DNA from 2 places in the Mesobacillus boroniphilus genome. Region 1 is predicted to be linked to the other one. Evidence: predicted binding sites of a transcription regulator. Region 1 holds the regulator's gene; the other holds the start of a gene.
What was found. The regulator Rex, encoded in region 1, represses fermentation and respiration genes when NADH is low (regulators of the CRP and FNR family bind a similar motif). The targets are predictions, from matches to a motif close to TTGTGAAATATTTCACAA.
Positions count from the first base shown of each region.

Region 2: DYI25_RS14155 (AtpZ/AtpI family protein) is a predicted target of Rex. The motif match lies at 3,897-3,914, and genes of this name have one in related genera.

Region 1 covers NZ_QTKX01000007.1:2,112-9,415, reverse strand. The annotation lists gene groL (chaperonin GroEL) at 1-845, opposite strand, end outside; gene groES (co-chaperone GroES) at 903-1,187, opposite strand; gene DYI25_RS21970 (CPBP family intramembrane glutamic endopeptidase) at 1,569-2,300, shown strand; gene DYI25_RS21965 (YdiK family protein) at 2,304-2,504, shown strand; gene DYI25_RS21960 (redox-sensing transcriptional repressor Rex) at 2,530-3,195, opposite strand; gene moaC (cyclic pyranopterin monophosphate synthase MoaC) at 3,223-3,717, opposite strand; gene DYI25_RS21950 (ABC-F family ATP-binding cassette domain-containing protein) at 3,897-5,825, shown strand; gene tsaD (tRNA (adenosine(37)-N6)-threonylcarbamoyltransferase complex transferase subunit TsaD) at 6,253-7,272, opposite strand; gene rimI (ribosomal protein S18-alanine N-acetyltransferase) at 7,272-7,304, opposite strand, start outside.
Region 2 covers NZ_QTKX01000002.1:220,442-227,745, forward strand. The annotation lists gene glyA (serine hydroxymethyltransferase) at 1-404, shown strand, start outside; gene upp (uracil phosphoribosyltransferase) at 583-1,212, shown strand; gene DYI25_RS14150 (S8 family serine peptidase) at 1,445-3,721, shown strand; gene DYI25_RS14155 (AtpZ/AtpI family protein) at 4,081-4,302, shown strand; gene DYI25_RS14160 (ATP synthase subunit I) at 4,309-4,680, shown strand; gene atpB (F0F1 ATP synthase subunit A) at 4,705-5,415, shown strand; gene atpE (F0F1 ATP synthase subunit C) at 5,485-5,697, shown strand; gene DYI25_RS14175 (hypothetical protein) at 5,717-5,947, shown strand; gene DYI25_RS14180 (F0F1 ATP synthase subunit B) at 5,941-6,459, shown strand; gene DYI25_RS14185 (F0F1 ATP synthase subunit delta) at 6,456-6,992, shown strand; gene atpA (F0F1 ATP synthase subunit alpha) at 7,017-7,304, shown strand, end outside.

The DNA.
Region 1 (7,304 bases):
CGGTCACCGAAGCCAGGAGCCTTGACAGCTACTGCGTTGAATGTTCCGCGAAGCTTGTTGACTACTAATGTAGCAAGTGCTTCACCTTCAACATCTTCTGCAACGATCAATAATGGCTTGCCTTGCTGTACAACTTGCTCAAGGACAGGAAGGATTTCCTGGATATTGCCGATCTTCTTGTCAGTGATCAGGATATATGGGTTTTCAAGAACTGCTTCCATCTTGTCAGAATCAGTTACCATGTAAGGAGATGCATATCCGCGGTCGAACTGCATACCTTCAACAACATCCAATTCTGTCGTGAAGCCTTTAGATTCTTCGATTGTGATAACGCCGTCGTTGCCAACGCGCTCCATCGCTTCAGCAATCAATTGTCCAACTTCTTCGTCAGCAGCAGAGATAGCCGCAACTTGTGCGATAGAAGCTTTGCCTTCGATTGGCTTAGAAATAGCTTTCAACTCTTCAACAGCTGTTACAACAGCCTTTTCCATACCTTTGCGGATGCCCATTGGGTTAGCGCCGGCAGTTACGTTCTTAAGACCTTCGCGGATCATCGCCTGAGCAAGAACAGTTGCAGTAGTCGTGCCGTCACCAGCAACGTCGTTTGTTTTGCTGGCTACTTCAGCAACAAGCTTAGCACCCATGTTTTCGAATGCATCTTCAAGTTCGATTTCTTTCGCGATCGTTACACCATCGTTAGTGATAAGAGGTGAACCGAATTTCTTCTCAAGAACCACGTTGCGTCCCTTTGGTCCAAGAGTTACTTTTACTGCGTTTGCAAGAGAATCAACCCCGCGAAGCATCGCGCGGCGTGCTTCTTCACTGAACTTAATTTCTTTAGCCATTGTAGAAAGACCTCCTCAAATTTTTAATATTTAACGTTCTGTCTATAATCGCAGTGATTATTGTACTACTGCAAGAATGTCGTTTTCACGTAGGATTAGGTACTCAGTTCCCTGGTACTTTACTTCTGTGCCTGCGTATTTTGAGAAGATAATGCGGTCTCCGACTGCAACTTCAAGAGCAATGCGCTCGCCGTTCTCAAGAACACGGCCTGTTCCAACAGCTACGACTTTACCTTCTTGAGGTTTTTCTTTCGCTGTGTCGGGTAAAACGATACCGCTTGCAGTTTTTTCTTCAGACTCAACAAGCTCGATAATAATGCGATCTCCTAGTGGCTTGATCAAGTGAAACAACCTCCTCAAATTATATGTAGAATTTTTTTATTAGCACTCTCCTCGATAGAGTGCTAACACAATTTATATAATAATGAATCTCCATTTTTTTTGCAAGCGTGAAGCCTAACTTTTTTTATAAAATTTAGCATTAAATTCAACCTCATTCCCTTCGACAGCAAGTACCATATTTCGCGTTTTCTGAAGGAAGCCTGGCTAAAAAAGAGCACCTTAAAGAGTATGCCAGTTCCAAGGAATCTTAACCAAAACATTCACGAAGCGCCCTGATATTTGAACTTTCTCGATGATTACTAGTAAAATGGATAGATAGCATTCTTATAATAGCTTTCACGGCATACACATAGACGATCCGAATAGAAGGAGATTATCATATTGAAAAAAGAATACTGGTACGTCATTATCGCTTATATTGTCATGCAGCTTTCAAGCCTGATTGGCATCCCGATTATTGCATTTATCGGAGCCGCAATGGGGAAAAGTCTTGAGGAAATGGAGACCATCTCGATTCCCTACTGGCTCGTGATCAGCTTTTCGCTAACACTTGTAATCGTGCTTCTGCTCCTAAGGAAGGAACGCAGGACAGATGCAGACTTACGTGGTGCTTCATCACCGGCAAGCTCAGCTGCCTGGGCTTTCGCAGGTGTATTCCTTGCTCTGTTCGCCCAATCAATCGCGGCAAGCATCGAAAACATGCTTGGCATTGAAATGGGCTCGGAAAATACACAGGAAATCATTAAGTTGATTGAAAGATTCCCGGTTGTCATCCTGGTCAGCTCGATAATCGGACCAATCTTAGAAGAGATCGTCTTCCGGAAAATCATTTTCGGCAGTCTGCATAAGAAAATGAATTTCTTTTTCGCCGCTCTGATCAGCTCTGTCATTTTTGCACTCGCGCATATGGAGCCGGAGCATGTGATTCTTTACTCAGCAATGGGCTTCACCTTTGCTTTCCTTTATGTGAAAACAAAGCGTATCATCGTGCCAATCATTGCCCATGTTACAATGAATACAATGGTTGTCCTGCTTCAATCCGTATTTAGGGAAGACATTGAGAGAATGATAAAAGAAGCAGAGAAAATTCAAAGCTTTATTGGGGGATTTTAAGTTATGAAGCAATCGCCTTTATTTTCAGGCATTGTCTACATCTTGTTAGGCAGCTTATTCACCTATTTCGCCATCCAGAATGTAAACGAGACAGGCTGGGGATTCTTCAGCTATTTGCTTGTGGCCCTCGCTACGTTCGACTTCGGGTCCGGCATCAGAATGATTATGTTCCATTTTAAACTGAAAAATATACAGAAAAAATAGCTCCTTCAGATGAAGGAGCTATTTTTTATTCTACTGTTTCAGTTGTTTCAGTATCTGTCGGATAATGCTTTAAAAAGTAAATCAATGACTGCAGCTCCACCGCCAAATCAATGTGGTGGATCCTTATGGACGGCGGCACATTCAGCCTCGCCGGGGTGAAGTTGAGGATTCCCTTGATATTAGCCTGTACCAATCGGTCTGTTATCGGCTGCGCCACAGCTGATGGAACCGTCAGGATTGCCACCTGAATACCTTCCTCGACGACAACCTTGTCAAGGTCGTCCATGTGATACACTGCTACGTCTCCAATCTTCGTGCCAACCTTGTCCGGTGCCACATCAAACGCAATCTCGATTTTCGTGTTATTGTTCTTGGAAAAATTATAATTTAAAAACGCTGTTCCGAGATTACCGACACCAATTAAGGCAACCTTCGTCAGTTCATCCTGATCGAGTGTCTTACGGAAAAAGGTAAGCAGGTAATTAACATTATATCCGTATCCCTTTTTACCTAAAGCTCCAAAGTAGGAAAAATCCCTTCGGATTGTCGCAGAATCCACTTTTACCGCTTCACTTAACTCTGCGGATGATACCCTTTGCTTCCCTGAAGAATGCAAGTTCAATAAGAACCGGTAATATAGTGGCAAACGTTTTGCGGTTGCCTGCGGAATCTTCATAGCATCATTCGTCATTCTCCATCCTCCACCCTGTCCGTTTTTCTATCTCAACTTCTCTTCTCTCTTAAAATCGCCGTTCTTTCCGCCGGTTTTTTCGACAAGATACGTCTTGCCGATCACCATGCCTTTATCAACGGCCTTGCACATATCATAAACAGTCAGCGCACATGCTGAAGCTGCTGTTAACGCTTCCATTTCTACACCCGTATTTCCTTTTGTTTTTACAGCTGCTGCGATATTTAAAACATAGTCACTACCATTTTGCTCCCAATCGAATGAAAGGTCAATGCCTGTCAATGGAATCGGGTGGCACATCGGGATTATTTCAGAGGTTTTTTTCGCCGCCATGATGCCTGCTACCTGCGCGACAGCAAGTACATCCCCTTTTTTCATTTTATTTTCAGTGATTCTCATATATATATCTTCGTTTACGGTTATGCTGGAATGGGCGACTGCCGTACGGACCGTCTCCGGCTTTTCACTTACATCGACCATCTTCGCTCTTCCCTCTTCGTTAAAATGCGTAAATTCTGCCATGTTAAAGCTCCTTTCTACCAAATGATACACTATTTTGTCAAACTTGTGTGTGAACTTTGTTTCAGTGTTCACAATACATAGGGAATTTTTTACACCTTACCACCTATAGCAGTTCGCACATATTGCCGTGCCTATATTATTGGGTTACACTATCTCTAAGGCAATAGAGGTGAAAAATAATGATATTATTACAAGTTAATCAGCTTTCAAAATATTTTGCTGCTGATCTTATTTTATCGAATATAAAGTTTGAAATACAGACAAATGACCGTGTAGCGCTCGTCGGCCGAAACGGGGCAGGCAAATCGACACTGCTAAAAATCATCGCCGGCTACGAATCGCACGATGGCGGCGAAATCATCCGCCCAAAAGGTACGACAATTGGATACCTTGCCCAAAATACCGGTCTGGAATCCGAGAAAAGCATCTGGGATGAAATGCTAGCTGTTTTTGACCATCTGCACAGCATGGAAAAAGATTTGCGCCGTCTCGAGGAAAAAATGTCGGATTCTGACACCCTGTCAAACGCGACAGAATACGAAAGAGTATTGAAGGAATACGACCTTTTGCAAGTCCAGTTCAAGGAAAAAGGCGGCTACCAGTATGAAGCCGATATCCGTTCCGTCCTACACGGCCTGAACTTCCATTCTTTTGATTATTCCACAAAAATATCCACTTTAAGCGGAGGACAGAAAACTAGACTCGCATTGGCGAAGCTATTATTGACCCGCCCGGATATTTTGATTTTGGATGAACCGACGAACCACCTTGATATTGACACGCTATCCTGGCTTGAACAGTATTTGCAGGGCTATAACGGAGCCATACTGATCGTTTCACACGACCGCTACTTCCTGGATAAGGTCGTGAACCAGGTATATGAAATCTCCCGCCACCTGCTGACGAAGTTCCCAGGCAATTACAGCTCATATTTGGAGCATAAAGCCGCGAATTACGAACGTGATCTGAAACTGTATGAGAAGCAGCAGGATGAGATTGCCAAGCTCCAGGATTTTATCCAGCGTAACCTGGCCAGGGCATCAACAACTAAGCGTGCCCAGAGCCGTCGGAAACAGCTTGAAAAAATAGACCGGTTGGACAGGCCGATGGGTGATGAAAAATCTGCATCGTTCAGCTTCCAAATTGAACGCCAGAGCGGGAATGATGTCCTGAAGGTAGATGCGCTTGCTGTCGGCTATCAAAACGAAGTGGTCTCTAAGAATATCACGTTTAACCTTTCGCGCGGTGACAGCACTGCACTGGTTGGACCAAATGGTGTCGGAAAATCAACTTTATTAAAAACTATCGTTGAAAAACTGCCCTCGATAACCGGCAATATTCAATACGGTTCTAATGTTTCGATCGGCTACTATGATCAAGAACAGGCAGAACTCAGCTCGAATAAAAAGGTTTTGAATGAACTTTGGGATGAATACCCCCTTAAATCGGAAAAAGAAATCCGCACCGTACTGGGGAATTTTCTTTTCTCAGGTGACGATGTCTTAAAGATTGTCTCCACCCTGAGCGGTGGCGAAAAAGCTCGTCTGGCACTTGCCAAGCTTATGTTGCAAAACTCGAACTTCTTAATCTTGGACGAGCCTACTAACCATCTAGACTTGGACAGCAAGGAAGTTCTTGAGAATGCACTCATCGACTATCCTGGCACAATCCTGTTTGTCTCACATGACCGTTATTTTATCAACAGGATCGCAACAAAGGTCCTCGAGCTCGATCGCAGTGGCGCAACAGAATACCTTGGCGATTACGATTACTACGTCGAGAAAAAGCTTGAGCAAGAAGAGCTGAAAGCACTGGCCGAACAAGCAGCCAACGCAGCTGGAACCGTGACTGAAACAGCCAGACAGGATAAAACCTCCTACCAGCAGGACAAAGAAGCAAAAAAACTCGAACGCCAGCGCAAACGCCGCATGGAAGAAGTTGAAGCAAAAATTGAACAGCTCGAGTTAGAAGTAGCTGAATACGAAGACATCCTTTGTGATCCCGAAGTTTTCCAGGACCACGAAAAAGCAGGAGAAATCAATAGTAAAATCGAAGCCGCCAAAGAGAAACTCGATGAACTGATGGAAGAGTGGACAGAATTGGCATAGGAACGGACTAAACGGGCATGAATGTGCCCGTTTGTTTATTCTCATTATGTGAAAAAATTCATTGATGATATTTTATTTTCAGAAATTTGTCGATTGCTCGCAAAAATGTTCATTTATTCGCAAAAACTGCGCTTTTATTCGCAAATTTTTTACTATTTATTCGCAAACTGGAAAAAATACATAGATAATTGCCAGTTTTTATTTCCAGATTTACATCTTTTCCACAGAAAAAAAGTCCCGATTAAAAACCAGGACTTTTTGTTCACATAGTTATTCACATAGTAAAGACTGATTTATAGGTTATCCATAGACTTTTCCACATTATCCACAAAACAACCTTTTTTTATCCACATCATACACAGTTTCGCACCATATCCATTAACATATCCACAGAAGAGTCTGACAACAAGTTTTTTCACTTCCGACTTTAGTTGTGGATAGTTATCTCCAGTCCAGGGTTTCCGTTCAATGTCAGGTCCGCTCTTTGGCCTTTTTCGTACAGTACACTTCCCGCAGCCGCAATCATCGCAGCATTGTCTGTGCATAAAGACAACGGAGGAATAACAATTTCCACATCCGAATCCTTAAATTCTGTGGATAGTTTTTCTCTCAACCCTTTATTCGCCGCAACTCCTCCAGCAAGCAGTACTTGTTTTACACCGTATTCCTTCACAGCATTTTGAGTTTTTGTGACAAGTACATCAATAACACTCTCCTGGAAGCTAGCTGCAAGCTCTTCAGGTGCTATTTCCTCGCCTCGCTGCTGCGCGTTATGCACAACGTTGATTACCGCCGACTTCAATCCGCTGAAGCTGAAATCATAGGAGCCTTCCTCCAGCCATGCGCGCGGCAGGTCGATTGTTGCCTTTCCTTCATGAGCAAGCCTGTCGATATGGGGACCGCCCGGATATGGAAGGTGCAACGTCCTTGCCACCTTGTCATAGGCTTCGCCTGCGGCGTCATCTCTTGTCTCGCCAATTACCTCGAAGTGACCGTGCTCCTTCATATATACAAGCTCAGTGTGCCCGCCGGATACTACAAGTGAAAGCAACGGGAAGTTCATCTCGGTAACAAGACGGTTCGCATAGATATGGCCAGCAATATGATGAACTCCAACGAGTGGAATGCCATTCGCAAATGCCAATGCTTTGGCCGCGTTCACCCCAATCAATAATGCTCCAACCAGGCCTGGCCCTTCCGTCACCGCAATGGCATCCAAATCCTTTATATCTACATTTGCCTGGGCTAATGCTTCCTCCAATACAAGCGTGATCTGTTCAACATGATGCCTAGATGCAATCTCTGGTACTACACCGCCGAACCGCTTATGGCTCTCAATCTGAGAGGCGACGACATTCGCAAGGATTTCCCGTCCATTTTTTACAATCGCAACAGCCGTCTCATCACAGCTCGTCTCTATTCCCATTATTAATTGATCTTTTGTCATTATAAATTCACCCACATTACTATAGCGTCTTC
Region 2 (7,304 bases), on a different contig from region 1:
AATACGCCCAGAATATCATATCGAATGCCAACCGCCTTGCAGAAGGTTTGAAGAACGAAGGCATCGACCTGGTATCCGGCGGCACAGACAATCATTTGCTATTGATTGACCTGCGTTCTCTTGGCTTGACCGGGAAAGTGGGAGAAAAAGTGCTAGATGATATCGGCATTACCGTCAATAAAAACACGATTCCATTCGATCCAGAAAGCCCATTTGTAACAAGCGGCATCCGTATCGGCACAGCTGCAGTAACAAGCCGCGGCTTCGGTCACGAAGAAATGGACGAAATCGCTTCGTTGATTGCCTTTACATTAAAAAATCACCAAGACGAAGCTAAGCTAGAAGAAGCTAAGAAGCGTGTCGAGGACTTAACAAGCAAGTTCGAACTATATCCTGAGAGATAAGATTTTACCCAGCGGTCCTCAATGAATGAGGACCGCTTTTTCAGGGGAAAATCATTTAGCTGAAGCGGTTGCTTGTAAAGAGGTTTTTCTGTAAAATTAAACGAAGTGTGATTCAACAGATCTTACATATAACAGACAGGTGTTCACAACTCATTTACCTTTAAAAGGAGCGATACACATGGCAAAAGTATACGTATTTGACCATCCATTGATTCAGCATAAACTTACTTATATCCGCGAAAAAAGCACAGGCACGAAGGAGTTCCGCGAGCTTGTAGATGAAGTTGCAACGCTGATGGCGTTCGAAATCACGCGTGACATGCCGCTTGAGGAAATTGAAATTGAAACACCAGTCGAAAAGACAAAATCGAAAGTACTATCAGGCAAGAAGCTTGGCATCATCCCAATCCTCCGTGCAGGTATCGGAATGGTTGACGGCATCCTGAAATTGATCCCTGCTGCAAAGGTAGGACATATCGGACTTTACCGCGATCCGGAAACATTATTGCCGGTTGAATACTATGTAAAACTACCAAGTGATGTCGAAGAGCGCGATTTTATCGTCGTTGACCCAATGCTTGCGACAGGCGGTTCTGCAGTCGAAGCGATCAACTCTCTTAAAAAGCGCGGCGCGAAGCATATCAAGTTCATGTGTTTGATTGCAGCTCCAGAGGGAGTAGAAACGGTAAAAGAAGCGCATCCTGATGTGGATATTTATATCGCTGCACTTGATGAAAAGCTTAATGACCATGGCTACATCGTACCTGGACTAGGAGACGCAGGAGATCGTTTATTTGGGACTAAATAAGATTACTGAGGCACCTCTATAAAATGGGGTGCTTTTTTCGTTTGGATTTAGAATTAGTCTAGTTCGCGGAAATAAAGCATGGTTTAGCGGAATTATGGAGCTTTTCGCGAGATTCATCACTCTTTTCGCGGAATTGCCCAGCGTCTTCTCGGAATAAATTTTCCTGACGGGTAATCTGAATACTAAACTCCTTAAAATGACACGCTATGTTAAAAAGGAGGGGCTATTTGTAATGAAAAAGCGTAATTTTTTCTTAATTGTCCTATCAATAGCAATCCTCACTGCATTCGAACCGCAAAAAATGCAGCTCCCGCCGATTCCTCAAGAGGATCCCCACACCGAAAAAATCGCTATCGTCTTAACAAAGCAACAGGTGAATGAACAAGAAATCCATCATAAGCTGAAAAACCTTAAAAACACAAAATTCCGTCGCATCTTCACGCATGCAATCAGTGGATATTCTGTTAAAGGACCTATCTCCGAGCTTCAACAGCTTGAAAAGTCTAATGACATCCAACTTTTATCCGAAGTAAACACGTACAAGGTGGAGAGTCCGGCACATCTACCAAATCGCTATAAATCGAGCACTAGTTTTATCGATAATTTTGAATTGATTGGAACGGAGGCTGTACACGGTATCCTTGATAAAAAAGGCAACCGCCTGACAGGTAAGGGCGTGACAATCGGGGTAATCGATACGGGGATAGATTATGAGCATCCTGACTTGCGGAGGAGTTTTGCCGGTGGTCATGATCTGGTTGATGGAGATGATGATCCGATGGAAACGAAGGGTGTCGGCTTTAGAAGCACCCTGCACGGAACGCATGTGGCAGGCGTCATTGCGGCGAACGGAAGAATGAGAGGGATGGCTCCCGATGCCAAAATCGTTGCCTACCGTGCGCTTGGGCCAGGAGGAAGCGGAACGACAGAGCAGGTCATAGCTGCTATTGATGAAGCTATAAAAGATAAGGTGGACATCTTGAATCTCTCGCTTGGAAATGATGTCAATGGTCCGGACCTGCCCATCAGCCTCGCGCTCAATAAAGCGGTGGATGAAGGAATCGTCGCGGTAACTTCCTCTGGTAATTCGGGTCCCAATCGTTGGACTGTAGGGTCACCAGGCACAGCTTCCAAAGCCATCTCGGTTGGCGCGTCGACTCCTCCGATGCAGGTGCCGTATCTCAACGTCCCAGGACTTTCTGAAGAAATAAGGCTGGAACTTTTACAGGGTTCGGATAATTGGAACATTACTCAAAGTGAAAATCTTGTATTTGCAGGACTGGGCACGAAAGAGGAGATGAAAGACGTAAGGGATAAGCTTGTTTTAGTCGAACGGGGTAAGCTTACTTTTACCGAAAAAGCTAAGAATGCACTTGAAGCGGGCGCTATCGGAGTGATCATCTATAACAATACGAAGGGGACATTCTTTGGAAACCTGGAAGAGAACGTGCCGATTCCAGTGGCCGCGATTAGCAAAGAAGATGGCTTGGCGCTAAAAAAACAGCTCGTTAAAAACTCAATGCTGATCCGTATCAATTTAATAGAAGAAAGAGATATTCTTGCTGACTTCAGCTCCCGCGGTCCGGTGACGGTCACATGGGAAATCAAGCCAGATATCGTTGCACCCGGCGTTGCGATCAACAGCACGATTCCCGGAGGTTACCTCCCTCTTCAGGGAACGAGCATGGCCGCGCCCCATGTAGCAGGAGCGGCAGCGCTGATTAAACAGGCTCATCCAGACTGGAGCCCGGCAGAAATCAAGGCGGCAATCATGAACACTGCCAAGGATATAACCGACCGTGATGGCAAAAGGTACCGGACATTCGAGCAGGGAGCGGGGAGGATCCAGCTGGAGGCGGCCATCAATTCGGAAAGTCTGATTGTTCCGGGCTCGCTGCAATTCGGTAAATTCCAGCTTGCCGAAAACATGCACCGTCACAGTGCAAGACTGACTGTCAAAAACACAGGATCAGCCACTAAAAATTATTCATTTCTCATACCCCAAAAAGAAAAGGGAATAGAGTGGGAGCTTCCGATGAGTTTCTCGCTGAAACCGAATGAAGCGAAAGACGTGGAGCTTGCGATGATAGCAACCCCGGCATTATTAAAAGATAAAATCCATGATGGCAGCCTTGTTATAGAGGACGGGAAAAATAAGATAAGGATTCCATACCTATACGTTTTAGAAGAACCGGATTACCCGCGGGTGATGGGCTTCGACTTTGCTCCGGCAGATAATGGGGAAGCGTATCGCTATGAAGTCTATTTGCCGGGAGGGGCAGAAGAATTTGGCATCGCTCTGTTTGATCCGGATCAATACCGCTTCGTCGGTTTCCTTGACTGGGGAAGGAAGATGAAAAAGGGAATGGTGCGGAAAGAAATACCACTGGAAAAATTGCCGGAGGAAGGAATGTACCTGGCAAAGGTATTTGCAAAGAAGAAAGGTCGAGAAAGCACGATAGACGCAATGATTTTTATAGGTAAAAATACAAGGGGCGGAGGAAGGTGATTCCTATCCGGCCCTTTTTTATTCTTATTAAACTATTCGGCTTCTCGGGCATAAGCTCAAAAAGGTAATTCGGGGTAAAATTGGAATAAATTAAAAGGAGAAAATACAGGCAAAAATAAGCTTTTATAATATAATTCTAAAATAGGGATTATGGTATATATTTTAAGTGAAAACTTTGTGAATTTTTTCACCGCTATGGATTGACATTGACAATAGCCTATTGTATGCTTACAAAGGGCATAAAATGATAAGGTTTTCAACGTTGATATGCAAGCTTTTTTAGTGAAAATATTGTTTTTTCGGAAAATGATTTTTCACCCCCTGAAGCTCCCATTCTCAAAAGTGAGGATGCGTTTTTTATGCGCCGAAACAACCGCCACCCTTTTCAAGCGATGGCACTCATGTCCGCTATACTATCTCAATTGGTAGGCTCCATTTTAATTGGCATATTTTCCGGAAGATGGCTGGACCAAAGTCTTGGTACAGAGCCACTTTTCTTGATATTCGGATTGCTGATCGGATTGGCGGCAGGTGTTTATGCCATGCTCCGCCTCATCCAACACTTCTTTTCGGGAGACTAGCCATCTATGGAAATTCAGGACTTGTTTATTCGCCAGCGCAAATACATATTCACCTTGTTGTCTTTATACGTACTCGGGTACGGCTTTACAAGCTATCAATCGGTTTTTGCCGGGTTGATCTTTGGTACAAGCCTGAGCCTTTTTAATTTATGGCTGCTTGCGAGGAAAATGAACAACTTCGGGGATTCGGTGGTGCAGGGGAAGAAGGTGCGCTCGCTCGGCTCGTTGTCGAGGCTTGCTACTGGAGCGCTTGCTGTAATCGTTGCGATGGAATATCCTGATCGCATTGACCTTGTATTTACGATTTTGGGATTAATGACAGCTTATATTGTCATTATGATAGATTTTTTTGTCCAGTCTTTTCATTTACGTAAATAGCGGGGAAGAGAGGTGAATTAACTGATGCATCATGAAGCTCCATTATTAGATTTATTTGGGCTTACTTTTAACTTAGCAAACATGCTGATGATCACAATTGCGACTGCTCTTGTATTCATCATTGCAGTTCTTTCCACTCGTAAGCTTGCGATGAAACCGACAGGAATGCAGAATTTCATGGAATGGGTTATGGATTTCGTCAAAGGAATCATCAACAGCACGATGGACTGGAAGGATGGGGGAAGATTTCACGTACTTGGCATCACATTGCTGATGTATGTGTTTGTTGCCAATATGCTGGGACTGCCGTTCTCTGTCGTTATCGACAATGAATTATGGTGGAAATCACCGACAGCTGACCCAGTCATCACAATGACTCTTGCAGTCATGGTGGTAGGGCTTTCCCATTACTATGGCGTCAAGCTTAAAGGGACTGCCGAATACGGCAAGGAATTCTTTAAGCCATTTTGGTTCATGTTCCCGATCAAGATCATTGAAGAGTTCGCGAATACGCTCACTCTTGGTCTTCGTCTTTACGGTAACATTTACGCAGGTGAGATCCTGTTGGGTCTGCTTGCAGCCGGACTCGCAACCGGGGTAGGCGGGCACTTAGCCGCAGCCGTTCCAATGCTAGTATGGCAAGGTTTCTCCGTTTTCGTCGGAGCAATCCAGGCATTTATCTTCACTATGTTAACGATGGTTTATCTCTCCCATAAAGTGAGCCATGACCATTAATATAAACCTGTTCATTTAATGGACAAAACTTAAAAACATTTTTTCATACATTAAAGGAGGAACTTTATAATGGGTCTTTTAGCAGCAGCAATCGCAATCGGTTTAGCAGCACTTGGTGCAGGTATTGGTAACGGTTTGATCGTATCACGTACAGTAGAAGGTATCGCTCGTCAGCCAGAAGCTCGCGGTATGCTTCAAACTACAATGTTCATCGGGGTTGCATTGGTTGAAGCGATTCCAATCATCGCAGTAGTTATCGCGTTCATGGTTATCGGTGGTTAATCAATTATAAGAATTTAAGATGGCGAAGATCATTCCGCGCGAACCTTCGCCATTCTATTATGTAGGCTTTGTGCCGGTTCAATCCGGCGGAAGCATACTTGAATTTGAATGTAAGCAATCGTTTGAAATAAAATGGGGCAAGCCTCAGTTCCTGGAACAGGCAGCCTTTAGCGTTGTCTATCCAGATGACGCATGTTGGACCTTTTTAATCATGGTACAACTCTTGAAGGGAGTGAATCGAGGGTGTTAACAATGAATTTTGTATTGGGAGTGGGATCTGGCCTGAATACAGGAGATATCTTATTCCAGCTCATTATGTTCCTTGTTTTGTTAGCATTGCTTAAGAAGTTCGCTTGGGGTCCATTGATGGGCATCATGAAGGAACGTGAAGAGCATATTGCTGGCGAAATCGGAGCGGCTGAAAAAAGCCGTGCTGAAGCACAGAATCTTTTAGAAGAACAGCGTGAAATGCTTAAGCAGGCACGCACAGAAGCACAGGGCCTAATTGAAAATGCAAAGAAACAGGGCGATGTACAGCGTGATGAAATCATTGCACTGGCACGCACTGAATCTGACAGAATCAAAGAATCTGCGAAGCTTGAAATCGAACAGCAGAAGGAGCAGGCTGTTGCGGCAATCCGCGAACAAGTTGCTTCATTATCTGTCTTGATTGCTTCTAAAGTAATCGAGAAGGAAATCTCTGCAGCTGACCAGGAAAAGCTCATCAATGAATACATTCAAGAGGCGGGTAATGCCCGATGAGCAACTCGACAGTAGCAAAACGCTATGCCCTGGCACTTTTTCAACTCGCTTCTGAAAAGCAGGCTCTCCCGCAGGTTGAGGAAGAGCTTCGCACAGTAAAAGAAGTTGTTGTGAACAATCCGGAATTGACTGCTTTTTTGAAGTCTCCTAAGCTTCCTAACGAGAAGAAGAAAGAGGTTTTAAAGCAAGCTTTCGGATCTGTAAGCACATATGTCCTTAATACTCTGATGATTTTGGTTGACCGCCACCGCGAAGACCAGATCGCAGACGTTGCTGACCAGTTCATTGCCCTTGCAAATAATGCAAAAGGCGTGGCTGAAGCAAAAGTTTATAGTGTCCAGCCGCTCACGGCTGAGCAGGCTGAAGCTCTTTCAGCTTCGTTCGCGCCGCAGGTTGGCAAACAGTCACTTCAAATTGAAAACATTGTAGATTCCAATTTGCTTGGAGGCGTAAAGCTTCGCATTGGAAACCGCATTTTTGACGGCAGCTTGCGTGGCAAGCTCGATCGTTTAGAACGTAAATTGCTAGGCTAAGATTCGTAGATAGGGGTGAAACTCATGAGCATCAAAGCTGAAGAAATCAGTGCGCTGATAAAATCGCAAATCGAAAATTATCAGTCGGAAATTCAAGTGAGTGATGTGGGTACAGTTATCAGTGTTGGTGACGGTATCGCCCGTGCTCATGGCCTCGACAATGTCATGGCTGGAGAACTTGTTGAATTTTCAAACGGCGTTATGGGTATGGCACAGAACCTGGAAGAAAATAACGTCGGTATTATCATCCTTGGACCTTTCACGGACATCCGCGAAGGCGACGAGGTACGCCGTACGGGCCGCATCATGGAG